Regions from separate parts of the Pseudoalteromonas sp. 1_2015MBL_MicDiv genome, predicted to be linked through region 3. Evidence: predicted binding sites of a transcription regulator. Region 3 holds the regulator's gene; each other region holds the start of a gene.
What was found. Region 3 encodes sigma-54, which starts transcription at its own class of promoters, with help from an activator protein. Its sites were predicted from a motif close to GTTGGCACGNNNNTNGNNT; they were not measured.
Positions count from the first base shown of each region.

Region 1: the regulator sigma-54 is predicted to act here: its motif matches at 5,105-5,123, upstream of AOR04_RS15600 (LiaF domain-containing protein).
Region 2: the regulator sigma-54 is predicted to act here: its motif matches at 3,716-3,734, upstream of fliE (flagellar hook-basal body complex protein FliE).
Region 4: the regulator sigma-54 is predicted to act here: its motif matches at 2,415-2,433, upstream of AOR04_RS07735 (EF-hand domain-containing protein).

Region 1 is NZ_CP012737.1:3,461,534-3,469,002, reverse strand. It holds gene AOR04_RS15620 (GGDEF domain-containing protein) at 1-1,678, shown strand, start outside; gene AOR04_RS15615 (substrate-binding periplasmic protein) at 1,696-2,505, shown strand; gene suhB (inositol-1-monophosphatase) at 2,627-3,430, opposite strand; gene AOR04_RS15605 (VOC family protein) at 3,665-4,081, shown strand; gene AOR04_RS15600 (LiaF domain-containing protein) at 4,403-5,068, opposite strand; gene AOR04_RS15595 (BON domain-containing protein) at 5,385-5,951, shown strand; gene AOR04_RS15590 (YqaE/Pmp3 family membrane protein) at 6,016-6,174, shown strand; tRNA gene AOR04_RS15585 (tRNA-Ile) at 6,454-6,530, shown strand; gene AOR04_RS15580 (hypothetical protein) at 6,724-7,197, shown strand; gene AOR04_RS15575 (AAA family ATPase) at 7,187-7,469, shown strand, end outside.
Region 2 is NZ_CP012737.1:1,001,973-1,009,441, forward strand. It holds gene AOR04_RS04450 (DNA-3-methyladenine glycosylase I) at 345-941, opposite strand; gene AOR04_RS04455 (sensor histidine kinase) at 1,072-2,184, shown strand; gene AOR04_RS04460 (sigma-54-dependent transcriptional regulator) at 2,181-3,620, shown strand; gene fliE (flagellar hook-basal body complex protein FliE) at 3,776-4,108, shown strand; gene fliF (flagellar basal-body MS-ring/collar protein FliF) at 4,129-5,844, shown strand; gene fliG (flagellar motor switch protein FliG) at 5,837-6,877, shown strand; gene fliH (flagellar assembly protein FliH) at 6,881-7,469, shown strand, end outside.
Region 3 is NZ_CP012737.1:3,191,271-3,198,739, forward strand. It holds gene kdsC (3-deoxy-manno-octulosonate-8-phosphatase KdsC) at 1-290, shown strand, start outside; gene lptC (LPS export ABC transporter periplasmic protein LptC) at 287-841, shown strand; gene lptA (lipopolysaccharide transport periplasmic protein LptA) at 831-1,373, shown strand; gene lptB (LPS export ABC transporter ATP-binding protein) at 1,370-2,095, shown strand; gene AOR04_RS14295 (RNA polymerase factor sigma-54) at 2,165-3,664, shown strand; gene hpf (ribosome hibernation promoting factor) at 3,691-3,978, shown strand; gene ptsN (PTS IIA-like nitrogen regulatory protein PtsN) at 3,983-4,435, shown strand; gene rapZ (RNase adapter RapZ) at 4,455-5,300, shown strand; gene AOR04_RS14315 (HPr family phosphocarrier protein) at 5,344-5,616, shown strand; gene mgtE (magnesium transporter) at 5,718-7,076, shown strand; gene AOR04_RS14325 (protein disulfide oxidoreductase) at 7,133-7,469, shown strand, end outside.
Region 4 is NZ_CP012737.1:1,680,084-1,687,552, reverse strand. It holds gene AOR04_RS07750 (YciK family oxidoreductase) at 1-159, shown strand, start outside; gene rluB (23S rRNA pseudouridine(2605) synthase RluB) at 245-1,114, opposite strand; gene scpB (SMC-Scp complex subunit ScpB) at 1,111-1,701, opposite strand; gene AOR04_RS07735 (EF-hand domain-containing protein) at 1,853-2,374, opposite strand; gene AOR04_RS07730 (hypothetical protein) at 2,598-3,029, opposite strand; gene xthA (exodeoxyribonuclease III) at 3,270-4,076, shown strand; gene AOR04_RS07720 (energy-coupling factor ABC transporter permease) at 4,082-4,729, shown strand; gene AOR04_RS07715 (putative RNA methyltransferase) at 4,726-5,526, shown strand; gene yfbV (terminus macrodomain insulation protein YfbV) at 5,565-6,011, opposite strand; gene AOR04_RS07705 (acetate kinase) at 6,297-7,469, shown strand, end outside.

The DNA of each region.
Region 1 (7,469 bases), 270 kb from region 3:
AGCGCTCAGTCGCGGTCCTAAAAATAGTCCACTTGAAATGCCGAATAAATTATTTGAAGTGGCTCATCAGCATGCATTAATTTCAGAACTTGAATTATTATGTCGCTCTAAAGCAATCGAAAACTTTGTAAAATTAAACCTCCAAGGCAAGCTCTTTTTAAATGTAAGCCCTAAAACTTTACTCGATCCGTGTCACCCCAAAGGCGAAACGTTGCATTTAATTGAGCAATTTGGATTAGCTGCGAACAGAGTTGTGATTGAGGTTACTGAGCAAGAGAAAGTTGATGATGGGTTTTTACTTTTAAAAACAATTGCTCATTATCGAGAACTTGGCTTTACCATTGCTATTGATGATTTAGGCGCTGGCTACTCAGGGTTAAAGCAGTGGTCTGAGTTATGTCCAGATTTTGTAAAAATAGATCGCTATTTTATTGATTTTTGTGATGAGAGTGATGTTAAAAAAGAGTTTTTAAAATCAATCACTATACTTGCTAAAGCAACTAATACAGCCGTTATTGCAGAAGGTATTGAGCGTCCGGAGGAGCTGGCGTTAGTTGAGAGCTTAGGCATTAGTAACGTACAGGGATTTTTACTCGAAAGGCCCAGTTTACGACCAAGTTATGACTTTAGTTCTGAGCAAATACAAGCACTAACATTTAAAGCAAAGGCGCTCTGTGAGCAATCAATGGCAATAGGGTATCTTGCTTTAACTCAGTCAGCAATTGATAGCGAAACACGCTGTAAGGATGCTCACAAGCTATTTGAGCAAGACAAATCAATTATTAGTATCCCAGTATTAAATCAAGATGACCAGCCAATTGGTTTACTTCATAAAGATCAGCTAACGGAAGTATTTGCGGCCCCCTACGGGCACGCACTTTATGATAAACGCCCAGTTACAGAATTAATGGACAAGCAACCATTAGTCGTTGACGAGAATCAAATGCTTGATGTCGTAAGTAAGCAAATAACAGATCAGGATTTTGATATACGCAGGCATATAGTTATTACACGCAATAATAAATACTTGGGATTAGCGCCACTGAGAGATATTCTAAAACATATTACCGAAGAAAAAATTCGCCACGCACAGCACGCTAATCCGCTTACTATGCTACCAGGTAATGTTGCTATAAATGAAGCTATAGAGCAAAGGCTGCGTAATAAGTTAAAATTTTCATTAGCTTATATAGACCTAAATCACTTTAAACAATTTAATGACTTATATGGTTATGCCAGCGGTGATAGTGTAATTAAATTATTAGCCGATGTAACAGTGCAAGCTTGCACAAACAGTGCTAACTTTGTAGGACATATTGGCGGTGATGACTTTATGGTTGTGTTTGACCAAAGTGATGCAGTTACAATTTGCAATACAATTATTGAACGGTTTGAATTGCAGTCACAGCTATTTTTTACTCCTGAGCATATTAAAAGCAAAGGATACTGGGCTACAAATCGCGAAGGTGAAAAGCAATTTGTCCCTTTACTGACCTTATCGATTGGTTTGGTTGAACCTGATTTACAACAGTGTAAAAATAGTCATCAAGTAGCTGCATTAGCGACTGATGCTAAAAAAGAGGCCAAACGATACCGTCATAGCTATCTTTTTATCTGTAAGCGAAGAAGGCCTACACCAGCGGTGGTGCGTTTAGCAAATAGTAAAAAGGTAGTTTAACAAAGTAGGTGATTATTATGTTGCCATTTAAGTATCTGGTTAGCGTTGTAAGCTTGTTTGTGTGTAGTGCTATAGCAAGCGAAGTCAATATTATTAATGTCCCTCAAGATCAACACTCGCATTTTACGCGTGACGACTACCTCAATGAATTACTCTCAAAAGCACTTATCAGAGCAGATTACTCAGCTGAAATAAATTTAGTGCCAGTTCACCCTCATCAACAACGAAATCTTATGGCACTTGATGGGAACGCCCTTGATTTATATTGGAGTATGAGTAGCCCTGAGCGAGAGTCGTTGGCGATTGCAATTAAAATCCCTTTATTTAAAGGGTATATTGGTAAAAGAGCACTGCTTACGAATACAAAAAATGTAGATAAATTTAAAGGTATTACCTCTGTTGAGCAATTATCAATGCTTATTGCAGTGCAAGGTCATGATTGGCCTGACATGCGGATATTAGTTAACAATGGACTAAGTGTTAGGCCACTTTCTAATTTAAACTCGATGTTTGCATTAACAAGCCAGGGGCGGATTGATTATTTTCCGCGCTCATTCATCGAAGTTAATTCAGAGCTCATGGATTTAAAAGATAAGAATTTAGTAATAGTGCCAGATTTATACATTAGCTATCCAACTGGGCTTTATTATTTTGTCTCAAAAAATAAACCCGAACTGGCTCAAGCGATTGAAAAAGGGCTTAAAATCATGCAAAAAAATGGTGAATTTGATGCGCTATTTTATGAGTATTTCGCGACAGAGCTTAATTCATTACCTTACACAAAAGGTAAAACAATAGAGCTTAAGCTTGATAACCCTTATTTTTAGACACAAAAAAAGGAGCCTGAGCTCCTTTTTAGTATACTGTTGTACCAATCTACTTAGGTAGGGAAATTTAATTCGTTAAATTGTTCAAATACTTATGCAGATTCGTATTAGTAGCATTAAATTAGCGAAGTAACGACTCAGTTAATACTGGGCGAATTTCACGAATAATCGCTTGAGTCAATTTTGGTGAACCACAGATGATATTACCGCTGTGGCTATAGTTATTACCACCAGCAAAATCTACAACCATACCGCCGGCTTCTTTAACCATTAGTTCGCCCGCTGCAGAATTCCACGGTTTTAAACCAATTTCAAAAAATCCATCAACACGACCCGCTGCAACGTATGCCATATCTAGTGCAGAACAACCTGCGCGACGAATATCAGCAGTGTGTACAAACAATGCTTTAAATGCTTCAGTGTATGCATCCATGTGGTTTTTATTTTTGAAAGGGAAACCAGTAGCAAGTACAGTGCCCGCAAGAACGGTAGTTTTGCTTACACGAAGACGTTTGCTGTTAAGCTGAGTGCCTTGACCACGAGAAGCAGTGAAAAGCTCACCACGAATTGGATCATAAATAACAGCTTGGTCTAAACGACCTTTAACTTTAAGTGCGATAGAAACCGCGTAATGAGGGATGCCTTTGATGAAATTAGTTGTTCCATCGATAGGATCTACAATCCATTGGTAATCATCATCCTTGCCTTTATGCTCACCTAACTCTTCACCAACAATCGAGTGAGTTGGGTAAGATTGTAAAATAGTGTCACGAATTACGGCTTCAGCTTCTTTATCAATGTTAGTTACTAAGTCGTTAGCGCCTTTTTGTTGCACTTCAACTTTTGATAAATCTTCACTTGCGCGAAGTAAAATTTTGCCTGCGTTACGCGCAGCGCGAACCGCAATGTTTAACATTGGATGCATGGAGTTACCTTTGGGTTGTAAAAGAACGTTTATATATTTCAGCCGGCGTATTTTAGCGATTTCTGCCATAAAGTAAACAATAAACCCTAAATACTTTTGTGTGTTTTTTATACTTTATTGTTCTGCATATATATTTGCGGCTGTATAAAATTTAAATAAATCTAAAAAACCACTTTACCTAAAGTTAACTTGAGGTTTTATTGTGTTTGCATACTTAATCAAGAAGGACACATTATGTATTTAGAACATGTCAATTTAGTGGTTAATAATATTGAGGATATGATTAAATTTTATCAAGCGGTATTCCCTTATTGGTCAATCCGAAGTGAAGGTAGGGGCACTTGGCATGGTAAACCAAGGCGCTGGGTGCATTTTGGTGATGACACACAATACATTGCAATGAGCGATCATGGTGAAGGTGAAAACCGAGATTTAGCAGGCCATCAATTAGGTTTAGCGCACTTTGCTTACGTTACCCAAAATTTAGATGCAGTAGTAAAGCGTTTGCAACAAGTTGGTTTTAAAATAGATAAACAAGGCGGTGACAACCCATTTAGAAAAAATGTTTATTTTATCGATCCGGCTGGATTTGAAGTAGAGTTTGTAGAATATTTAAGTGATATACCAAGCGAGCGAAATAACGATTTATAATAAAACGTCAGGCAGTAACTTAGGCTTATTTATCTTTCGAAGTTGAATTTTAAGCCGTGTGTTTGGTTTTTAGTAGAACACACCTATGTGGTGTGCTTATTCCCTATAAATAGGTAATAACAACGTATAAATGCCAAACACAGGCTAACGAAAGGCTCTACCTAGGACTGCAGTTAGCACTGAAAATAGTTGCTTGAGATAGATTTATTATCCAGAGTTCAGGTTATTTAGGTTACAAATCTCGGGCAGCAATTAAACGCACCTAATTAAGGCAATATCTGACCTTAAAGGTCAATCGACTCTAACGCGCTGCTAGATAAATTATAATGAGCGGTTATTATTAACGCCAAGTTGTGTTTTTAGCTCGTTTGCAAAGCTCATAAACTTCTCTTTTATGGTGCGTTTTATTTTAACTTCAACCGATCCCATTACTGCTTTACCTTCAATATGAATAGTGGGCCCTTGGCGCTTGTTAAGCGATACCGACTTGTTTTCAAGGCTGCTTAAAATACAAAACATTTTAGAGACTACATTTACATGCTCTGGTACATAAATTTCATCGCTACCAAAAATACAGTTAACGTGAATCGTTACATTTTGATGGGTAAAAATGGCATCAGTAAAATCAAGCACTACAGAGCCCATAAAATTGGTTAAGTATATATTTTTTGGCACAACCCATTGACCGCTGCGCTCGTTAGAACCCAAAATGCTGCGTAGCGTAAAATCATCATCGCTGTTTTGCTGTGCACTATAATGTGGAGTAAATTGCGATTGTTTTTCTGCTTTATATTGCTGATCGGTATTAAGTGTTAAGTCTTCAACTAGGATTAACAAAGCTTCATTATTACTTGCATCCATAGCCTCATCTAAGCGTCTTTCAAATGCATCCACTGAAATAACGCCATGGCTGTAATTATAAATTAATTGATCAATCACTTGTTCGCGTACTTGCTCTATTGGGCGGTCTTCAACTTTTACAGACATGGGTATTCCTTATTATATTTACTATTGGTAGTGAGTAAGCAAACGGCGTACCAAATATAATTTCAATAATTATCAGAGGCTTAATTTTTCAGTCTGTTTTTAGTTTTGTTATATTAACGATAGATTAACCAAAACAGCAATTATCTAGCTATTTTCACAATGTGAGAAAGTTTTACCGATGAGTCTGTAAATAGTTACACGGCTATAACATGAAATGAGTTGATTTAAATTCCCAACCCATTGAATTTAAATGTTAAATTTAGTTGGCCTAAAGTTCGCATTAGTTAAAGTGTCTTTAATCAAAAGGAGAAAGATTATGAAAACATTTAACAAATCTATTATCGCGGCTTTAGTTCTTGGTACTACGGCTATGAGTGCCCAAGCAAACAGCTGGGAAAACGAAAGTAAAGATGCTTGGATTGATGGTAAGGCAGAAACAGTGCTACTTATGAACACTAATCTAAACAACTTTGACATTAACACTGATGTAAAAAATGGCAAGGTAGTACTTACAGGTAAAGTTGATAGCGAAATTGAAAAAGAGTTAGCAGAAGAACTTGTACTTAGCCTAGATGGCGTATCCGATGTTGAAAACAGCCTGACTGTTGTAAAAAACATGGATACCAAAAACACAGACAAAGACATGATGGATGATGGTGATAACGACCTAACAGACGCTAAAATCACCACCGTAATCACAACACGCTTCCTATTTGACTCAGAAGTTGGTGGTACAGACATCGATGTTGATACCGATAACGGTATTGTAACTCTAAACGGTTCTGTAGAATCTGAAGCTGAAAAACAGCTAGCGGTTAAAATTGCCAAAAATGCTGAAGATGTGCGCGACGTGGTAGATAAATTATCTATCGTTGCTGAATAATGCACTATACTCAAAGCCCAGTGAATCTGGGCTTTTTGTTTTTTAATTTTAAAGGAGTTAAGTTATGGATATCATTCGTATAATATTGTCAGTTTTATTACCGCCACTAGGTGTATTTTTGCAAGTAGGCTTAGGTATGCATTTTTGGTTAAATATTTTATTAACACTGCTAGGTTATTTCCCAGGGTTAATACACGCCATTTATATTATTGCTAAAAAGTAACGTTGTGTTATTTGTATTATTAGTTGTGTAAGTCAATTTTAAATACAGCTTAAATAGGCACTTTTAATTGGCTTGCATGAATCCCTTCTCTTAAATTCCTCATTTTTACACATTACTCCCTCATAAAAGATTACTATTTAAGCAGTTAGCTTACTGATTGTTAAAATAAAGGTTTTTAGTAGTGACAAGCCCCCAAAAAGTTTTTATACTGCAACCCGCTTTAGTCGCTCTGTGACTGAACGCTTCAAAAATTAACTGCCTAGCAGTTATATAAAAGTTGGCCCCTTAGCTCAGTTGGTTAGAGCACACGACTCATAATCGTTAGGTCCCCAGTTCGAGTCTGGGAGGGGCCACCACTTTTACAAACTTTCCAAGTAAATACCTACTAACCGAAATTACCCTGTGCTACTTTAATTGTATTTCGTATGCATTCCCTATTGCAAGTCGTGCCAGCTTAATTTAAATTTTAATATTTTAGAAGTTAAAACCATAGGATTTCATATATCTGTAATCCAATGGTTTTTATACTTAAATGGAAAGGGGCCGATAGTGGATATCTCAAAAGAAATGTCTGAAATTAATCTTTCATATTATGATCTTGGATTATATGAAGAGCTTGTTTTATGTAGTAACTACTTAAAGAACGTTTCTCATATTATAAAATCAGAGCAAGGGTTATGGTCTCCGTTGGTTATTAGGGCCGGTAAGATTCCGCGAGTGTGGTTGACGGCACAAGCTGAAAAGGGAAAGTTTGTAGAAATAGTTAAAGATTCTACCTCTCAGATTTTAGAATCGAATGTTCAATGTTCTGAAAGTGGAATTCAAGTATCGCTAGGGAAGAATGTAATCTTGGAGGCTGGGAATAACGATGGAAAGCATTTGGAGATTTATAAGTTAGATTTACGATCTATTGGCTTAAATGTTTATGGAGATCATAAAGAATTGGTTTTAGGTAATGCAAATTTTAAAAAAGGGACCTTTCAAAATGTATACTCTTTAATGGCGTTATCAGATGAAAATTAAAGAAATCACTATAAATGGATTTGAGCATAAGTTAATTTGCAATAATTTCGAAGACAATAATAATTACTATACTGTTTTAGTTGGAAAAAATAGTGCAGGAAAAACAGAGTGCTTAATACAAGTAATTGGTTGTTTATTAAGATTACAGCTTAAAAAAAATAACTCTCCTTATATAGATCCTTTAGATGAAATTCTTGAACACGAATTTAAAAGGTATCAAGAAAGTTATGAATTTGAGACTAAACTAACTTTTTCTGAAAGTACAAACTCCA
Region 2 (7,469 bases), 1.8 Mb from region 3:
CAAAACAACCTCAAATCAAAACCTTGGCGGTAGACGTCGAGCTTGCTCACGTGAAAAGCGAAGCTTTTAATTATTTAAACACCCATCCAAAAAACTACGTTTTTGAACGCCTGCAAGCAGCGCGTCTACAAAACAACCTCAAATCAAAACCTTGGCGTAGACGCAGAGCTTGCTCGCGTGAAAAGCGAAGCTTTTAATTACTTAAACACCCATCCAAAAAACTACGTTTTTGAACACCAGCAAGCAGCGCGTCTACAAAACAACCTCAAATCAAAACCTTGGCGTAGACGCAGAGCTTGCTCGCGTGAAAAGCGAAGCTTTTAGTTACCTACCTATTTGCCTGCCTACTCACCACTAAAAGCCTCAATAATTTCTTCTTTTCTAAAACAGTCATTGCTGTGATCGTTAACCATACCGCAGGCTTGCATGTGTGCATAGACTGTTGTTGGGCCTAAAAACTTAAACCCTCGCTTTTTTAAGTCTTTAGCGAATGCAGTTGATTGTTCAGTTATAGCAGGGTAGTCCTCAATATTATTCAAGTGACTAACAAGCGGCCTATTACTCACAAATTGCCATTGATAATTGCTAAAGCTACCAAACTCTTTTTGAATACCGATAAAACATTTTGCGTTATTAACAGTTGCTGCAATTTTTAAACGGTTACGAACAATCTCTTTATTTAACATTAGACGCTCAATGTCATCTGATGTAAATTCAGCTACTTTTTTTACATCAAAATTAGCAAATGCCTTTTTATAACCTTGGCGTTTTTTTAATATGGTGTACCAACTCAACCCCGCCTGTGCTGATTCAAGAGTTATAAATTCGAATAGTTTTTGGTCATCATAAAGTGGCACCCCCCATTCTTCATCATGGTAAGTAACGTAGTCAGGTTTAGTCGTGTCTAGCCATGGACAACGGCATTCTATTTGTTCACTCATTATTATTCCTTAGCGTGCGTCATTTTTATGTCGCTTGTTTTTCTGATGTAACTTAATGATAAATATATAAATAAACTTTGGTACAAATTGTGCATTTAACTCTGTATCTACATTAGTTTGAGATTTGATTATGGCCCTTGCAAGCGTGCTAAAACCACAGTTTATTTCTGCAAATAAGTATAACCCATGTTTACTTCAAGAGGAGTACATTGGTGAGCTAAGTGATCTTCGTAAGCAGGCAAGTTGGCTTTCGCACTTGGTTGATACAATGCCCACAGGTGTTGTTGTACTTGATGGTAAAGGCATGGTTGCTAAAGCGAACCAAATTGCGATTGATATGCTTGGTGAACCACTTGAAGGTGAAAAGTGGTTTTATGTTATTCAGCGGTCTTTCAAACCACATCAAGATGATGGACACGAAGTATCATTAAAAGACGGGCGTTTAATTAAGCTCGACATTACCGCTTTGGCTCCAGAACCCGGACAACTTATTTTAATGACGGACTTAACTGAGACGCGACGTTTACAAAAACGTGTTGCACATATGCAGCGATTAAGTGCGCTGGGTAAAATGGTGGCGTCTCTTGCGCATCAAGTACGCACGCCTCTATCTGCAGCAATGCTTTATGCTGCTAACTTAGGCTCAAAGCGCTTGCCAGAAGCATCTCGCGATAATTTCCAAACTAAATTGATGTCACGATTAAAAGATTTAGAAACGCAGGTTAATGACATGCTGTTATTTGCTAAAAGCGGTGAGCAGCAAGTCGTTGAACAAGTCTCTATGCAGCAATTATTAACAGAAGTGAAAACCGGTGCTGATGCCATGGTCGCACTTAATGAAAGCGAGCTGGATGTAAGTCTTCCTGAACCAGATATTGTAATAGTGGGGAATAAGACAGCGCTAGCCAGTGCTGTTCAAAACCTTATTCACAATAGCATTCAAGTGATTGGTTCTGGGGCTAAAGTGCACTTGAGTGCCGCGACTGATTTAGAAGATCACGACTTTGTGCGTATTAGTGTAAGCGATAATGGTCCCGGTATTGATTTAAGTCAGGCTGATAAAATGTTTGAACCCTTTTTTACTACAAAAAGCCAAGGCACTGGTCTAGGGCTTGCTGTTGTAAGTTCGGTGGTTAATGCGCACCAAGGACGTGTTGACGTTAGTAACAATGCTCATGGTGGAGCTTGTTTTAGTTTACTGTTGCCAATACGCGCGACATCTAAATTAGAGGAATCATTATGAGTAATATTATTTTAGTCGTAGAAGATGATGCGGGGCTCCGTGAAGCTTTAATTGATACGCTGGAGATGTCAGGTATTGAATGCGTTTCAGCTAATAGCGCAGAGCAAGCGATGTTATTGCTTAAAAAAGAGCAATTTTCATTAGTCGTAAGTGATGTGCAAATGGGAACCATGAGTGGTTTGGACTTACTGCGAAGTATTAAATTAAATTATCCCGACTTACCTGTATTGATGATGACGGCCTATGCCACGATTGATGATGCTGTTGAAGCTATGCGTTTAGGTGCTATTGATTATATGGCTAAACCATTTGCACCTGAAGTGCTGCTAAATATGGTGAGTCGCTATTTGCCTGAAAAAGCGAAAGAGACAGATGGCCCTATTGTTGCCGACCCTAGTAGCATTCAATTACTCGAACTTGCAAGTAAAGTTGCACGCTCTGATGCGAGTGTAATGGTGCTCGGGCCTAGTGGTTCAGGTAAAGAAGTGCTCGCGCGTTATATTCACGATAAATCGAGTCGATGCAATGAACCCTTTGTTGCTATAAATTGTGCTGCGATCCCTGAAAATATGCTTGAGGCCACTTTATTTGGTTACGAAAAGGGGGCGTTTACAGGTGCTATTCAAGCATGCCCTGGTAAATTTGAACAGGCGCAAGGCGGAACAATTTTACTAGATGAAATCACTGAAATGGATTTAGGATTACAGGCAAAGCTACTACGAGTGCTACAAGAGCGGGAAGTAGAGCGTTTAGGTGCTCGTAAGACAATCCAACTAGATGTTCGTGTGTTAGCAACGAGTAATCGTGACTTAAAAGAAGCGGTCGCTAAGAACCAATTTAGAGAGGACTTATATTACCGACTTAATGTTTTTCCATTAATGTGGCGACCTCTTTGCCAGCGCCCTGGTGATATAATTATACTCGCAAAGCATTTAATAGAACGCCATATAAATAAAAGTAAAGAGCCTATGGCCTACTTAGATAAAGCAGCAGAGCAAAAACTACTTGCTCATGCATGGCCTGGTAATGTTCGTGAACTGGATAACGTAATTCAGCGAGCACTGATACTACGAAGTGGTAATACAATAAATGAACATGCTATTTTTATCGAAAACTCAGTAGCAAGCGATTTTGTAATTACACCAACTGAAGTGTTGGAAACAGTAACGTCAAACGAAGCTATAAATAGCTTAAGCACGGCATATTACGATGAAAAAGTGCCTATGGCTGGTGAGCCAAAGCAAGATTTACTTGCGGTTGACACGGGGAGCTATAAAGATGAACTTAAAGACAAAGAGCATAGTATTATTTTAGAAACATTAGCCCGCTGTCAAGGTAAGCGCAAAGATGTAGCAGAAACATTAGGTATTAGCCCTCGAACATTACGTTATAAGCTAGCGCAAATGCGCGATTTAGGTATTTCACTTCCTGCATAATCCCTCTAAACCCCAAATTTAATTAATTTAATTTGGGGTTGTCAAAACTCTGACTCACAAATTAACTGTAACCAATTGTTTTTATTGTATTTTTAATTGGCATGGTTTGTGCTTTATTTTCTTTATAAGCTTAACTGCATTGTCAGAGAAAAATTATGAAAATTCAAAATAGCGCTGTCTTTCAAGAAATGCAATCAATGGCCCTTGAAGCTGGCCGTAATAATCAAATTAATAAATTGCCAACTCAAGTGCAGTCTACTTCTACTGCACAATTTGGCGATATGCTAAGTAATGCGCTAAATACAGTGCATGAGTTACAACAAGATACAGGCCAAAAAGTAAAAGCAGTTGAAATGGGTGACCGAAGTGTATCGCTTGCTGAGGCGATGATTGCTTCTCAGAAATCTTCGGTTGCATTTGAAGCTACAGTACAGGTTCGTAATAAACTTGTAGAAGCCTACAAAGAAATCATGAACATGCCTGTTTAACTAGGTAGTGGAGAATTATCGTGGCGCAATCTAACCAATCTACAGACCTTGCACTTGCTAGTGGTGATATCGACCAAAGTGATAGTGATGATCAACAAGAACAGAAATCAGGCTATTTAAGTGCTTTAAATGGTACAGATGTATTACGCCAAGTGACACTGGTTATAGCTCTGGCTATTTGTTTGGCTATTGCCATTTTTATCATTATTTGGGCACGTCAGCCAGATATGCGCCCATTGGGTAAAATGCAAACAGAAGAGTTAATTCAAACCCTCGATTTTTTAGATGCACAAAAGATAGAATATCAACTTGATGGTAATGTCGTATCGGTTGATGAAAGTGAATATCAAAATATAAAATTATTAATGACTCGCGAAGGGTTAGACCAAGGACCTACTTCGGGATCAGATATTATCATGCAAGATATGGGGTTTGGGGTTAGTCAGCGTCTTGAACGTGAGCGCCTCAAACATGGTAGAGAGCAGCAATTAGCACGTACTATAGAAGAGCTTAATAATATTACTCGTGCGAAAGTATTGCTTGCGATACCAAAAGAGAACGTATTTGCGCGCAGAGAGAAAAAGCCATCTGCCACCGTTGTGTTAACACTTAAACGTGGGCGCTCTCTTAATGGTGAAGAGATAGACTCTGTTGTTGATATGATTGCTTCAGCAGTACAAGGCTTAGAGCCAGCTAGGGTGACTGTTACAGATCAAAATGGTCGCTTATTAAATTCAGGTTCGCAAAGCTCATTAGCAGCACGTTCTCGTAAAGAGTACGACTTAGAACGTAAACGAGAACAAGAATATTTAGAAAAAATAGACAGCATTCTAATACCTGTCGTAGGGCTTGCAAATTACACAGCCCAAGTTGATTTAAGTATGGACTTTAGTGCGATAGAAGAAACACAAAAACGCTACAATCCAGATTTACCAGCAGTGAGAAGTGAAACCACATTTGAAGAAAATAACATAGGCGGTTTAGCTGTTGGTATTCCAGGTGCGCTTACGAATCAGCCTCCACTAAACTCGAATATTCCAGAAGTAGCAGGACAAGGTGGTGCAGGAACAGGTACTTCGCCAACTCGTAATCACAAAGAATCTACGCGAAACTATGAGCTTGATACTACTATTTCGCATAAACGCCAGCAAACGGGGGTAATACGTAGAATAAGTGTATCGGTTGCTGTTGATTATATTCCAAAAGTGGGTGAAAACGGCGAAACGACCATGACACCACGATCAGTGGAGGCATTGTCAAATATTCGTCGTTTATTACAAGGCGGTGTAGGGTTTGATATGCAGCGTGGCGATGCACTTGAAGTGGTAACAGTGCCATTTGTGCGTGAAACGACAGGTTTAGACCTTGAAGTCCCAATGTGGGAGCAAGATTGGTTTGTGAAGTATGTGCGTCTTGGTTTAGGTGCCTTAGTAATTATTGTTCTTATTATGGCCGTAGTTAAGCCAATGCTAAAACGTCTAATTTACCCAGATAATACTTTGGAAGAGTATGATGAAGATGCATTGAGTTCAGGGGTTGATATTGGTGACAGTACACTTGATATGCTAAATAAAGACTTTGATTCTGCTTCAATTGGCTTCTCTAGCGATGGTACACTACAGTTACCAGACCTACATGGTGACGAGGACTTATTAAAAGCAATTCGTGCCCTTGTAGCTAACGAACCAGAACTATCATCACAAGTAGTGAAAGCGTGGTTAACAGAAGATGACTGATCAAGAACAAAAACAACTGCCAACAGCATTTGATGTTGATAAGCTCGATGGTGTAGATAAAGCGGCTATATTACTTTTGAGTTTATCAGAAGAAGATGCGGCGCAAATACTCAAGCATTTAGAACCTAAACAGGTACAAAAAGTGGGTATGGCAATGGCGGGCTTAGATGACTTGTCTCAAGCTAAAATAAGTGCCGTGCATAATTTGTTTATTGAACAAATTCAGAGTTTTAGTACGATAGGCTTCCAATCAGAAGATTTTATCAAAAAAGCACTTACAGCTGCATTGGGTGAAGATAAAGCAGCCAGCCTTATTGACCAAATTGTTATGGGATCAGGCGCTAAGGGACTTGATTCTCTTAAGTGGATGGACTCTAAGCAGGTAGCGAATATTATTCGTAATGAGCATCCGCAAATTCAAACTATCGTTTTATCTTATTTAGAGCCAGAGCAGTCTGCTGAAATATTGGCACAGTTTCCTGAAAAAGTACGTTTAGATTTAACTATGCGTATTGCTAATCTTGAAGAAGTGCAACCAGCGGCATTGCAAGAGCTCAATGAGATTATGGAAAAACAATTTGCAGGTCAAGCGGGTGCGCAAGCAGCTAAAATGGGCGGTTTAAAAGCTGCAGCTGATATTATGAACTACCTTGATACAAATGTAGAAGGGCAGTTAATGGACTCTATTCGTGAGCACGATGAAGAGATGTCACAGCAAATTCAAGACTTAATGTTCGTATTTGAAAACTTAATGGATGTTGAAGACCGTGGCATTCAAGCAATTTTGCGTGAAGTACAACAAGATGTACTTATGAAAGCGATTAAAGGCACAGACGATGCTCTTAAAGAGAAAATATTAGGTAACATGTCTAAACGTGCCGCAGAAATGCTTGCTGATGATTTAGAAGCAATGGCACCTGTAAGAATTAGTGAAGTTGAAGCTGCGCAAAAAGAAATTTTATCAACTGCACGTCGTTTATCTGATTCTGGCGAGATTCAGCTAGGTGGCGGTGGTGGTGAGGAGTTCCTGTAAAGCATGAGTAAGTTAAAAGGTCGTCCACTCAATGCAGAAGAAGCAGATGAATTATTAAGAAACTGGTCAGTGCCCAATATGGCTCCGGACGAAAGAAGTTTTGGAGATCGTTCAACTGCTTTTGGCACACCACTTTCGGATTTATACAAAAAAGAAATGGCCGAAGAGGTACCTGTAGAGGAACCTCAGGAACCTGAATTACCTTCTATTACTATGGCTGAACTTGAGCGAATTCGACAAGATGCTTATGAAGAAGGTCTTAAACAAGGGCATGAGCAAGGTTATATTGATGGTTTTGATAAAGGCGTTACAGAGGGAAAAGAGGCCGGTTATAAAGAGGGGCTTGAACTAGGTAAAACTCAAGGTCATGAGGACGTAAAACCATTAATTGAAGAACAACTCACGGGTTTGCGTAGCATATTAGATAATTTAACTACTCCTTTGAATAAAGTGGATGAACAAGTTGAAAAACAATTAGTCCAATTGACAGTAATGCTTGCTGAAGCAATAATTTATCAAGAAGTAAAAACCTCTCCTGATGTTATTTTACATACACTTAAACTAAGTATCGATTCGCTTAATGCTGAGCAAG
Region 3 (7,469 bases):
AACATATTTATCAAGGTCAAGAAAACAAGCTTATTGCTTACGAAGAGCTAAAAAACAAGCTTCACCTAAGTGATGATCAAATTGCCTACATTGGTGATGATGGCCCCGATATGCCGGTAATGGAATTAGTCGGGTTTGCCGTTGCAGTTAACGATGCTCACCCACTAATCAAGCGTTTATCACATTACACGACACAGATGCTGGGTGGTTTTGGCGCAGTGAGAGAACTAACCGACTTACTTATGCTAGAGAACGACAAACCACTTACTAGCAAAGGTACTAGTTCATGAATACAGCGCGCATAATTTTAAGCGTTTTATTCATCAGCTGTATGGTTTGGCTTTGGTACCCTTATTTTGCACAAACAAATATGACAGCTCAGGTTGAAGCTGAAGTTATCGCTAAGCCTGATTATATTGCTATTGAGCTAAAACAAACGGCCTATGATGAAAATGGTAAAATTAATCATAAAGTTACAGCTGCTAAAATGGAATTATATCAACAGTTAGGCTTTACCTTTTTTGAAAAGCCCATTTTCACCTTATATAACGAAAAACAAACATGGCGAATAAATGCAGACGAAGCAACGTTATATGAAGGAAAACAATTAATTTTAGAAGGTAACGTGGTTGCCAAGAATCTTACTGATAATGCAATGATAGACAAGATTAATGCGGATAATATTCAAGTAGATATAAAACTACTCACGATGCGTTCAGAGCAACCCGTTATTGTTACGGGACCCAATTTAAAGATCACCGGTAAAGGCCTTGAAGCCGATTTAAAAACTGAAGTGATAAAACTTATTAACCATACGCGAACTATATATTATGACCAATAAAATTTCAAAAATACTTATTATTCCGACACTTATACTAGCTTTCAACCTTAGCGCTGCTGAACAAGCGATTCAACCTGCAGCGAATCAAATATCAATAAGTGCCGACAAACAAGAAGGCCAATTAAAAGAAAACGTCGGAATTTTTGAAAAAAATGTTGAGATTATTCACGGCAACCGCCGTATTACAGCCGACCGTTTAGAAGTACATAAACGTGATGAATTAGGCGATAATAAACAGCTACTAATTGCAACTGGTAGCCCTGCATATTTCGAAGAAAAACAAACTGACGGCACTATAATGAGCGCCAGCGCAAACGAAGTTCGTTATGATGTAGCTAAACGATTTTTAACCCTTATTGGCGATGCACAAGTATCGCAAGCGGGTCAAAAAATAAATGCCAAGAGTATTACTTACGATATGCAACAGCAATTAATTAGCGCTGAAAAAGACGAAAACTCAACCGATCGTGTGCATACTATTTTAGTACCTATTGAGACTAAAAAAGAAAAAAACGATAAAGGTCAGCCATGAGTACATTAAAAGCAGAACTATTAGCTAAAAGTTATAAAGGCCGTGAAGTTGTAAAAAATGTAGGTCTGGAAGTAAAGGCTGGCAGCATAGTCGGGTTACTTGGCCCTAATGGTGCAGGTAAAACCACAACGTTTTATATGATTGTAGGCCTTGTACCTAGTGATAAAGGCAAGATTTCTATCGACGATAACGATATTACTCTTTTACCTATGCATAGTCGTGCTAGATTAGGCATTGGTTACTTACCCCAAGAATCATCAATTTTTAGAAAGCTTACTGTTTATCAAAACTTAATGGCTATTTTAGAAACACGTAAAGAGCTAAATAAGCAAGCAAGAGAAGACACACTTAACAATTTATTAGATGAATTTAGTATTCAGCACATTCGTGATAGCCAAGGTATGGCATTATCAGGAGGCGAGCGTCGCCGAGTTGAAATAGCGCGAGCACTAGCCGCTGATCCTAAATTTATATTGCTTGATGAGCCTTTTGCTGGTGTTGACCCTATTTCAGTGTTAGATATAAAGAAAATAATAGAACATCTTAAAAATCGTGGTATTGGTGTGTTAATTACCGACCATAATGTAAGAGAAACTCTTGATGTTTGCGAAAAAGCCTACATAGTTTCTCATGGTGAGTTAATTGCATCAGGCACTCCAGAACACGTATTAAACGATAAAACAGTACGTGATGTTTATTTAGGCGAGCAATTTAGGCTGTAACATTTACGCCATGTCTTTAAGCATCTGCTAGTATTAATTATAACAACATAAAAGGATTGTTAGAGATACATGAGGCAATCATTACAGCTGCGCATGGGCCAGCAACTTACAATGACTCCACAGCTGCAACAAGCAATTCGCCTGTTGCAACTCAGTACATTGGATCTCCAGCAAGAAATACAAGAAGCACTCGACAGCAACCCCCTATTAGAGGTTGAAGAGCAAGATTACGCCGAAGATTCTGCTGGTAAAAACGAGCAAAAAGCAGATAACGACGATGTCACTGTTAGCGCAAATGCTGATGATGTTCCGAGCGAATATGAGCAAGACAGTGGTGAAGCACTTGCTAAAGATACGCTAAGTGATGAAATGGCTATGGATGTTAGTTGGGATGAATATATGAGCGCAGCCCCAGCATCATCATCAGGACCAATGCCTGAAGATGAATCTATATACCAAGGCTCCTCAACTGAAACGCTCCATGAATACCTAATGTGGCAACTACAACTGACTCCCTTTAGTCCTACCGATGAAGCGATTGCGATTGCGATTGTTGAAGCCGTCGATGATTCGGGTATTTTAACGCTGAGCTGCGAAGAAATTTTAGAAAGTTTTAATCAAGAGAACGAAGAAGACAACGAAGTTGAACTTGACGAAATAGAAGCTGTTTTAAAAAGAATTCAATTGTTTGACCCTGTTGGTATTGCAGCACGTAGTTTACAAGAATGCTTATGTATTCAGCTGAACCAATACGATAAAGAAACACCCTATATTAATGAAACAAAAATGATTTTAACCGAGCACATTGATCTATTAGCTGCTCGCGACTATCGTACATTAATGAAAAAAACAAAGCTCAAAGAAGAAGAGCTTAAAGAAATAATGACTTTAATACATACTCTTAGCCCAAAACCGGCGGATACTATAGTTAGAGAAGAATCTGAGTATGTAATTCCTGATGTATCGGTGAAAAAAATAAAAGGTCGCTGGGTTGTTGAACTAAACCCAGATAGCATGCCTAAAATCAGAGTCAACAGCCAATATGCAGCAATGTCACGCACCGTTAAATCAAGTGGTGATAGCCAGTTTATTCGCTCGCATCTACAAGAAGCTAAATGGTTTATTAAAAGTTTAGAAAGTAGAAACGATACACTATTAAAAGTAACTAATTGTATTGTTAAGCAACAACAAGGTTTTTTTGAGCATGGCCCAGAAGCCATGAAACCAATGGTTTTAAATGATGTAGCAGAAATGGTCGAAATGCACGAATCAACTATTTCACGCGTAACAACTCAAAAATATATGCATACACCTCGCGGTATTTTTGAGCTTAAATATTTTTTCTCAAGCCATGTAAGTACTGAAAATGGAGGCGAATGCTCATCAACAGCAATACGCGCTCTCATTAAAAAATTAATCGCAGCAGAAAACTCAGCAAAACCATTGAGTGATAGTAAAATTGCAGATATATTAGCTGAGCAAGGAATAAAAGTAGCGAGACGTACAATCGCAAAGTATCGCGAATCTCTAGCTATTCCACCGTCAAATCAGCGAAAAAGTTTGATTTAAGACGCTAAACAAAGAGGGTAATGCTTATGCAACTAAACTTAACTGGTCGTCACGTAGAAGTAACTGATTCATTAAGAGATTATGTAAATACCAAATTTGCGAAGCTAGAAAGACACTCAGATCATATTAATAATGTTCATGTCATTCTTGATATAGAAAAATTAAACCAAAAAGCTGAGGCAACGATTCATGTAAGTGGAGCTGAGTTATTTGCCTCTACTGAACATCAAGATATGTACGCCGCCATTGACTCGCTGATTGACAAGCTCGATCGCCAAGTTATTAAACACAAAGAGAAGCTTGCTCGACACTAATATTATGAAATTAAGTTCACTTATATGCCAGGACTGCAGCAGAGCTGCGGTCCTTTTTAATAGTAAAAAAAGAATTTTAGAGTTCATCAGTCAACTTGCTCATGACAAGCTCCCATATCTTTCTCAACAAGATATTCTCAGCGCCTTAATGAATAGAGAAAAACTGGGAAGCACTGGTATAGGAAGAGGCATTGCAATCCCTCATGGGCGAATGAGCGGCGCAGAAGAGCCCTTAGCACTCGTATTAGTAAGCGAAACACCTATTAATTTTGATGCTATAGATAATCGCCCTGTTGATATATTTGTTGCTCTCATCGTACCTGATGGCGATAACCAGCAGCACTTAAAGACGCTCGCAACGATAGCTGATAAACTAAATAATAAAGATTTTTGTAAACAGTTACGCAGCGCAAAATCAGATACTGAGCTGTATCAAGTTATTGTAGAACAATCGTAATTAACATAATGGGTGATAAATGGAATTAATTATCATAAGTGGCCGTTCCGGTTCTGGAAAATCGGTTGCTTTACGCGTAGTTGAAGATTTAGGTTATTATTGCGTAGATAATATTCCAATTAATCTGCTACCTTCTTTAGTGAGAAGTGTATCTGATAACTACGACAAAATTGCAGTTAGTATTGATGTCCGTAATTTACCAAAAGAGCAAGATGAATTTAACGATATCCTTGAATACTTACCTGGCTTTGCTAAACCGACTCTGTTTTATCTAGACAGTGAGGATCAAACATTAATTAAACGTTTTTCTGAGACTCGCCGTCTACACCCGTTATCAGTTGACTCATTACCTCTTGATTTAGCTATAAAAAAAGAAAAAGAACTACTCGATGTTCTCACTACTCGCGCTGACTATATGATCGACACGAGTGATTTAAGTGTTCATCAACTTGCTGAATCAATTCGTGAAAAAATTCTGGGTAAAAAAGATAAACAACTCATTGTTACTTTTGAGTCGTTTGGCTTTAAACACGGCATTCCTAAGGAAGCTGATTATGTCTTTGATGCACGCTTTTTACCGAACCCACATTGGGAGCCAGAATTAAAACCTTTAAATGGCTTAGACCAACCCGTAAAGGATTACTTAGCCAGCCACAGCATTGTCCAAAAGTTCACTTGGCAAATTCAAACTTTTGTACAAACATGGTTGCCACATTTAGAGCGAAATAACCGTAGCTACTTAACTATTGCTATAGGTTGTACTGGCGGGCAACATCGCTCAGTATATTTAGCACAAACGATTGGTGAAAGTTTTTCGATGACACATCCAAATGTAAAAATCCGCCATAGAGAACAAGAAAAATAACTCATTCAAAATAATCATCTGTTCAGCTTAGGTAGAGTAACTTATGCGTTTAGAAGACACTTTTTTAATAAAAAATAAATTAGGACTTCATGCAAGAGCCGCTACAGTATTAGCGCAACTTGCTATTAAATTTGATGCCTCAATCATGATATATCAAGATGATAAAGAAGCGCCTGGGGACAGTGTATTGGCTTTAATGCTACTGGAAAGCAGTCAAGGAAAAGAGGTGAAAGTAGTGTGTGAGGGCCCTGATGCCGAACAAGCTTTACATGCCGTTGGTCAATTGATAGCACAACGCTTTAATGAAGAAGAATAGCACTTAGCTAAAAACCGAAACTAAGATAAACTAAATGTGGTTAATTACCCCATTAATAAACCTCCCTATCCATAGTTATATAAAAATCAATAAGGACGCCAATGCCTGAAGCTTTTGAACAAGACTATCCACTACAACAATTAAAACAAGTGACAAAGTCGCTTAACAGTGGTCAATTTGTTCAAGTTAGGCGGATGTTAGCAAAAACAGCTCCTTGTGATACCGCATTATTATTAGAGTCATCGCCGCATAAAATTCGCCGACTACTTTGGCAGTTGGTTGACCCTGATGTACAAGGTGATGTTCTTGAAGAGCTTTCCGAAGATGTTCGTTTAGGCATTATTGCCCAAATGGAACCTGAGCACATTGCAGCCGCAACTGAAGACATGGGCCACGATGACTTAGGTGAAGTACTCCGTAGTTTACCAGACACCGTTTATAAAGACGTTGTCAGCGCGATGGATATTCAAGACCGTGAACGTGCAACACAAGCACTTTCATATCAAGAGCGTTCAGCTGGCGCGCTAATGAACACCGATACGGTAACCATTCGTCCTGATGTAACGCTCGATGTTGTACTTAGATATATTAGGCTACGTGGGGAGCTACCAGAAGGTACAGATGACCTATATGTTGTTGATAAACACAACTGTTTTATAGGCGCTCTATCACTGAGTACGTTATTAACGAACCCACCTGAAAAAATTGTTCGCGATTTAATGGATGAAGATTGTGAATCAATCCCAATTTCAATGGATGAAAGTGAAGTCGCGCAACTATTTGAGCGCCATAATTGGATATCAGCACCTGTTGTTGATGATAACGATCAATTACTTGGTCGTGTCACTATCGATGATATTGTTGACGTAATTCGAGAAGATGCAGAGCATAGTTTACTAGGCTTAGCCGGTCTAGATGATGAAGAAGATACCTTTGCGCCAGTACTCAAAAGCTCTAAAAAGCGCTCAGTTTGGTTAGGTGTCAATTTACTAACCGCACTTGCAGCGGCCTTTGTTGCTAGCTTTTTTGAAGGAACACTAGATGTTTTACCTATTTTGGCGGTACTAAACGGTATTGTCCCTTCTATGGGTGGCGTTGCAGGAAGTCAATCGTTAACGCTTGTTATACGCGGTATTGCAGTAGGCCATATAAACCAAACAAACCAACGCTTTTTAATGATAAAAGAACTTGCCATTGGTGCGTTAAACGGTATTTTGTGGTCATTATTAATTGCAGGTGTTATTGCCCTATGGCAATGGGACTTTATGCTTGGTGGTGTACTTGCCTTCGCTATGTTTATGAACTTAGTCGTGGCTGGTGTGGCTGGCGCAAGTATTCCAATAATACTTAAAAGAATGAATATAGACCCCGCACTTGCAGGGAGTGTGGTGCTAACCACTGTGACAGATATTGTTGGTATATTCGCCTTTTTAGGAACTGCTACCTGGTTGCTGGTATAAATTAGAATTTTTTGCAAATAACTAAAGTAAAAAATACTTAGGGTAAAGCAGCAATTATGACAACGAATATCAAGAATAAAAAAGTGACACCCAAAAAAACGCTAAAACAAAAAAGCGTATCCATATTAAAAAGTGTATTGGTATATGGCTCTATATTTTTCGTCATTTATACCGCCGTCAATTGGTGGCGGCAACCTGTCATGCCAGCAAATCCTCAATTACAATTAACAGATTATAAAGGGAAAAACATTGATCTAGCTGCAATGAGCCAAGATAAACCAACCCTTGTGTATTTTTGGGGAACTTGGTGCTCTATTTGTAGTATTACCTCCCCTGCCATAAACGAACTCGCAAACGAGAATAATTATCCTGTCGTGAGCATCGCAATAAAAT
Region 4 (7,469 bases), 1.5 Mb from region 3:
GGTGCTACGCGCACTTCAATGCGAGCGGCTGCATATCCAGGTGAAGATAGAGACGCGCTTGCTACACCAGAGGATTTAATGCCTACCTATTTATATCTAATGAGTGACGATTCTAGTGAAGTGAATGGCGAATCGTTAGATGCTCAGGTAAAAAAATAACTCAGCCTAAGTCCTGTGTTATTTAAAAGCACATTAAAAAAGCCGCAATGAGCGGCTTTTTTGTGTTAAATAAATAACTAATTGATTATTTACGTTTAGTCGGCTTAACACGTTGATTGTGTTTTTTAACTGCTTTACGGATTTGGTTGATTTTAGCGCGTTTATCTTTGCGCTTTTCTGGCATAACAGAAAGCTTAGTCTGCGTCTCGCGACCTAATTTAACGGTTTTACGTAAATAGTTTACCGTTTCTAGATCATACTCCATCCAACCACCTTGCGGTACGCGCTTATCTAGCTCCAATTTACCGTAACGAATACGAATAAGACGAGATACTTCCGCATCTTGAGATTGCCATAAACGGCGGACTTCGCGGTTACGCCCTTCATTTAACGTTACGTTAAACCATCGGTTAACACCTTCGCCACCCATTGGGGTTACAGTCGTGAATTTGGCTGGGCCATCTTCAAGCTCAACACCACGTAGTAGGTTTTTAACCGTTTCGTTGGTTACTTCACCAAATACACGTGCAGAGTATTCACGTTCTACTTCATAACTTGGGTGCATTAAACGGTTTGCTAACTCACCATCATTAGTAAACAGCATCAAACCTGATGTATTAACGTCTAAGCGGCCTACTGCAATCCAACGATCGCCATCAATACGAGGAAGTCGGTCAAATACAGTACGACGCCCTTCTGGATCTTTACGTGTACTTAGCTCACCTTCTGGTTTGTTATACATAATTACACGACAAATTCTATCTGCTTTTTCTTCAATTTTCACAGTGTGTCCGTCAACACGAATTAAGTCTGTTTCCTCAACACGGTCGCCTAACTTTGCCACTTTACCGTTTACACTAACGCGGTTTGCATCAATGTATTTTTCCATTTCACGGCGCGAGCCTACGCCTGCACGGGCTAGGACTTTTTGTAACTTTTCACCTTGTATACTCATTCGGATGGTTCTCTCACAGAAGGATCACTTAATAACTGGTTAATTTTACTTTGCTGCTCTGTTGGCAGCGCTGGTAAATTATCTAAACCTGTTAACGAAAAATAATCTAAAAATTGTTTAGTAGTTGCATATAAAGCCGGTTTACCCGGAACCTCTTTATGCCCCACCACTTTAACCCACTCTCTTTCGAGTAAGGTTTTTATAATATTCGAACCCGTAGTAACTCCCCTTACTTGCTCAATTTCGCCACGTGTAATGGGCTGCCTGTATGCAATAAGCGATAATGTTTCCAGTAAAGCACGTGAATACTTAGGCGCACGTTCTTGCCACAAATTATTTAACCAAGGGCTTAAACTACTACATGCCTGAAAGCGATAACCACTGCCAACTTCGACTAGACGAATACCACGAGTTTGAAAATGTTCTTGTATAGTATCTATTGCGTCGTTTATTCGCGCCATAGAAATAGCTAAATCTATTAATACTACGTCTTTAAGGTGGCGTTTACTAACAGGCTTATCTGCAACAAAAATAGCTGCTTCAATGATCTCAACTAGTTGTTCATCACTAATTCGCCGACCCGCCATACACACTCTTAACAAATAAAAATACACAGCCATCTATTATGACAGAACAACACCAAACTAGGAAAATATATCTACCAAATAACTAGATTTAAAACACAAAAAAGCCAGTGACAATCACTGGCTTCTAACTTGATTATTTTAAAAGCAAAAATTAGCTGCGTTTAATTGCTTCTAGTGCGTCATCTTCGGCTACAGCATTACCGTATTTTTTAATGTAGCCCTTAAACTCACTTCTGCTGATGCGCTTATCTTGGTTTTCATCCATATAACCAAAATGATTTGAAATATCATCATCGTTGCCTTCAGCAATCGAAATATAACCGTTGCTATCATTATCTAAACTTGAAAAACTACTCTCAATTTTATCAAACTTAGCTATTTCAGCTTTAAACGCTGATTCACTTACGTCACTATCAGTCGCCACTTTACCTGCATTTAGCTGCATGTAGGCGTTAAATTCTTTACGGCTAATTTCATTATCCATATTGGTATCAATATTCGAAAAATGCTCCCAGATGCTATCATCATCCGCTTCGACTTTTGAAATGTAGCCATCGCTGTCATTGTCCAGGCTTGCAAAATCACTGTCTATTTTCTCAAGGCCTTGATTTGAAGAACAAGCCGCGAGGCTTAAAGATGCTAAAATTGTTGTTGCTAATGTTAACTTTTTCATAAGACGTGTCCTTGTAATTAAATAAATGTCACTTTAGCTAATACAATTCGGATGCCAATGTTAATTAACTAATTAAAATCAAATAGTTACAAATAAAAAGAGCATTTAACAAACAATTTCAATAAGTTATATCTGAAAACTTTGCAAAGTGCTTTGTAATTTTTGCAAAAAAAAGCCCAGTATATATAAATATACTGGGCATGCTTTTCAAATTTTTGTGTTATTAAATAGCCGCATTTTGATAACGTTTTACAAAATCAGTTACTTTTTGACCATTACACTTTAGAGAGTTTAAATTACCGATTTTTTGACGAACTGGCGCTAAACCTTGTTTCAAAGCAGTCATACACAGTTGTGTTTCTTGTTGAGTGTCTTTAGCAAACACTTCAACTTTAGTTTTAATCACTTCAGTAGTTGTTCCTTTTTTAGCAATATCACGAATATCTTCGCCATTACACAAAATACTTTGTGAAAAGCGTGATAAAAACACACCATGCTGGGCTGCTTCTTTACGAGCGGCAGAAAAGCCTTCATTGGCACTTAATACACACAATTTAGATTCTATTTTATTATCTTTACTAAAATACGAATTACTTTGTGCCGAGACCGTAGTTGATGCTAAAAGTGCTGCAGCTAAAATTAGTTGTGTTTTCATGTGAGATCCTATTTGAACGAGCTTATTGAGTGATTTCGCGCATTATATAACCTACTTTTTAGATATCAATTGAATTTTTTATTTATTTAACAAATTAATATAGCATTAACAATGTTTAAACTTCAAACACCATTTGGTCAACAATTATGCAGCGATTTTATCCATTTCAGTCATGTTATGTACGCGTAAATACTGATACAATTTAGTGCATTAAATAGAACCAATTTTAAGGTAAATTCAATGAAAGTGATTTCTTTCAATATCAATGGTCTGCGTGCTCGTCTTCATCAATTACAAGCAATTATCGATAAACATCAACCAGACGTGATTGGACTGCAAGAGATTAAGGTTCATGATGAGGCGTTCCCACTAGAAGATGTGCAAAAAATGGGGTACCACGTTTATTACCATGGTCAAAAGGCACATTATGGTGTGGCTATGTTATGCAAGAAAGAGCCTAAATCGGTCTTAAAAGGATTTGCTACCGATACAGAGGAATCGCAAAAACGCATGATAAGCGTTACTGTAGAGCAAGAAAACGGTCGTGATTTAACCGTAATGAATGGTTATTTCCCGCAAGGCGATAATATCAATCACGAAACTAAATTCCCTTATAAACGCCAGTTCTATATTGACTTGATGACTCACCTTGAAACAAACCATACACCCGATCAAGATATAATTGTTATGGGCGATATCAACATATCACCTACCGATTTAGATATTGGTATTGGTGAAGTAAATGCTAAACGTTGGTTAAAAACGGGTAAATGTTCTTTCCAACCGGTAGAGCGTGAATGGCTTGCAACATTACTTAATTGGGGCTTTAAAGACACCTTTAGAGAACAAAACCCAGAAACAGACGATCAATACTCATGGTTTGACTATCGCTCTAAGGGGTTTGTAGATAACCGAGGACTTCGAATAGATGTAGTACTTGCAACTAATGAGCTTGCAGCACGTTGTATAGATACTGGTATTGATTACGAACTGCGCGGTATTGAAAAACCCTCAGATCATGCCCCTATATGGTCAACATTTAAGTAATTACTATGCTCAGCATAACAATACAAGGGCTACTTTGGGCCCTTGTAATTATTATTGCCCTACTAAGCTTTGATAAAAAAACATATAAAACATTGCTTAATACGCCAGCCCGTCAAACTGGGGTGCTTGCATGTGCGTTAGTGTTTGCAGTGCTTTGGCGAATAAAAGCAGGAATTTTAACTGGCCTCGATTTACACATATTAGGCGTTACAGCTGCAACATTAATTTTAGGCTGGCGATTGACTATTTTAAGTAGCCTACTTGCCACAGCCCTACTGACTGCATTTGGTCAAATTGAACTTGAACTGTTGCCAGTTCAACTGCTTATTTGTGCATTTATTCCTATTTTATTAAGCTACCTTGGCTTTATAATTAGTTACCAGTATTTACCTCGTCATTTTTTTGTTTATATATTTGTTTGTGCGTTCATAACTGCAGGGGTTATAGCCTGTATAAAAATAAGCCTAGGTGCTTTATTTTACTTAGCTATAGGGCAATACAATTGGCAAGAACTCGCAGATAACTACGTTTATTTAAGTGCCATAATTTGGTTTCCTGAAGCAATGCTCAACGGCATGGCTATAACAGTTATGATCACCTATCGCCCGCATTGGGTAAAAACTTTTTACGATAAGGACTACCTAGGCTCATGAGTCTACAATATCAATGCCCGCTGTGTAACCACGCACTTTTGAAAACTGATTCAACACTTCGTTGTGCTAACAACCATAGCTTTGATGTTGCTAAAGAGGGCTATGTTAATTTACTGCCTGTGCAACAAAAAAACTCAAAACAACCAGGCGATTCGCTTGAAATGGTACAAGCTAGGCGTGCATTTTTAGAACGTGGCTATTATGGCTTTTTACAAGAAAACCTTAGCGATATAATCAGTAATATAAGTGCAAATACTATTATTGATTTGGGATGCGGTGAAGGGTTTTATACCCAAGCAATAGCAAGTAAAACAAACGCAGTTGTGTACGGCGTCGACATTTCAAAATCTGCGGTTAAATATGCAGCAAAGCGCTACTCTAATTGCAACTTTAGTGTGGCATCAATTAGCCAAGCGCCTTTTGAAAGCCAATTTGCTGATGTACTTGTTAGCGTATTTGCACCTTTGTTTGAGCAAGAGCTTGAGCGCCTTGCAAATCAAAACGCAACATTAGTGGTTGCAAGCCCAGGACCTTGTCATTTAAAAGAGCTAAAATCGTATATATATTCAAAAGTAAACGAACATACTGAAATATCTTCGCCAAAAGGGTTTCAAAAATCAGAGCAAGCTCTTTTAACAGAGCATGTAGCGCTTAGCTTTACTGATATTAAAGACTTAATAATGATGACGCCATTTGCATGGAAGTTCAGGCCAGAACATTGGGAAACACTTAGGGAAAAAGGCGAGCATACTGTCACCTTGTCATTTTACATTACGCAGTTTACAAAAACTGCATAATCAAATTTGGGGTTATTTAGGCGTAAGTTTAACGACGTCTAAAATTGCTCTTTCGTAAACGCTTTATCCATTTTATCAAACATGTCTTTAAGTAGACTCGCAAGCTCCAAATAACGAGGCTTTTTTTCGCTTAACTGCGCTTGATAACCGTTGGCAACCATTTTTGTATAAAGCTCGTGATACCACTTTTGCATGGCTGGCTCTAAAGGTGTTTGCGCACGCTTACCTAGCCATAATAACCCTTGTAACGGTAACGAGATAAAAAACAAAGCACTCGCAATAGCTTGCGGTAAGAAGTCTGAACCGAGGTAATTCAGCTGAAAAAATAACGTAAGCATGGCTAAAATAGGCATAACTGTGATCGCAAGATCAGTAGCTTTAATAACCTTAAACTCGATGAATAGAGGTGCTAACTCTTTTCTCATTGGCCATTGTTTTGCATACAACCGCCCTGTTTGTACTTGTGACATCACACTTTTTTGCATCATGACTCCTCACAGTGACTCTATTAAAACACAATACTAAATTGATTATTTCTAAAGTGTAACACAATTTTAAGGGCTTTTACTTTCTCAGTAAAAGTGCTTAATTTTGCTGTTAAAGTGTGCAAAACACTAAACTAAATTCCATAACTGGGGTAAAATATTTCGCATTGATTCAGCTACATTTTAGTTTAGCTTAATTAAATGTTTGAGCCTTATTTATCACTCTGAGTGTAACGATTAATGTTTCACGTTCACTTACTAAATTTTGTTTATGGAAATGAATTTATGCCAACAACCTCCCCTAAGTCACAACACGTTTTAGTACTAAATTGTGGTAGCTCCAGCTTAAAATTTGCCATTATTGATGCAAACACGGGCCACGAAATTATATCTGGTCTAGCAGAGCGCTTAGGTGCAACAACTCCTTCTATAAAATATAAATTCAAAGGCGCTAAAACTGTCATTAACTTAGTAGCAGGTCAAGCCCATGCAGAGGCAATAGATACGTTAGTAAGCCTAATAAAAGATCATAGTTTAGATGAGCAACTTATTGCTGTGGGTCATCGTGTTGTGCACGGCGGCGAGCATTTTACGCAATCTGTTTTGATTGACGAGAAGGTCATTGCGGGTATTACACAGGCAGCAACACTTGCGCCACTTCACGGACATGCTAATTTATTAGGCATTGCATCTGCACAGGCATCGTTCGAAGGCTTACCACAAATAGCCGTATTTGATACTGCGTTCCACCAAACGATGAATGAAGTAGCTTACCTTTATGCACTGCCATATAAGCTATATACAGAATTTGGCGTTAGACGTTATGGGTTTCATGGCACAAGCCACTTTTATGTTGCAGGCCAAACAGCAAAACTACTTAATCAACCTATTGAGCAAAGTAACTTTATCAGTGCCCACTTAGGTAATGGTTGTTCAGTGTGTGCTATTAAAAATGGTAAGAGTGTAGATACCAGTATGGGCCTAACACCACTAGAGGGCCTAATGATGGGCACCCGTAGTGGCGATATAGATCCAGGCCTGTTTAACTTTTTAACCACGCAGCTCGATTACACTGCACAGCAAATAGATAACTTGCTCAATCAAAAAAGTGGTTTATTAGGTATCAGCGAGCTTTCTAATGATTGCCGCACAATCGAAGAAGCGGCTGTTGCCGGTAATAAAAAAGCAATACTCGCGCTTGATATGTTTTGCTACCGTCTTTCAAAACAAATTGCCGCTTATATGGTACCACTACAACGCCTTGATGCGATTATTTTTACCGGCGGTATTGGCGAAAACTCTGATATTATTCGTGAAAAAGTAATCTCACAGCTTGCCTTTTTAGGACTCGATTGCGATCAACAAGCTAATCTTAATGCTCGTTTTGGCCAAGAAGGTATTATTAGCTCTTCACAGGCACGTAGTAAAGCCGTTGTCATGCCTACAAATGAAGAGTGG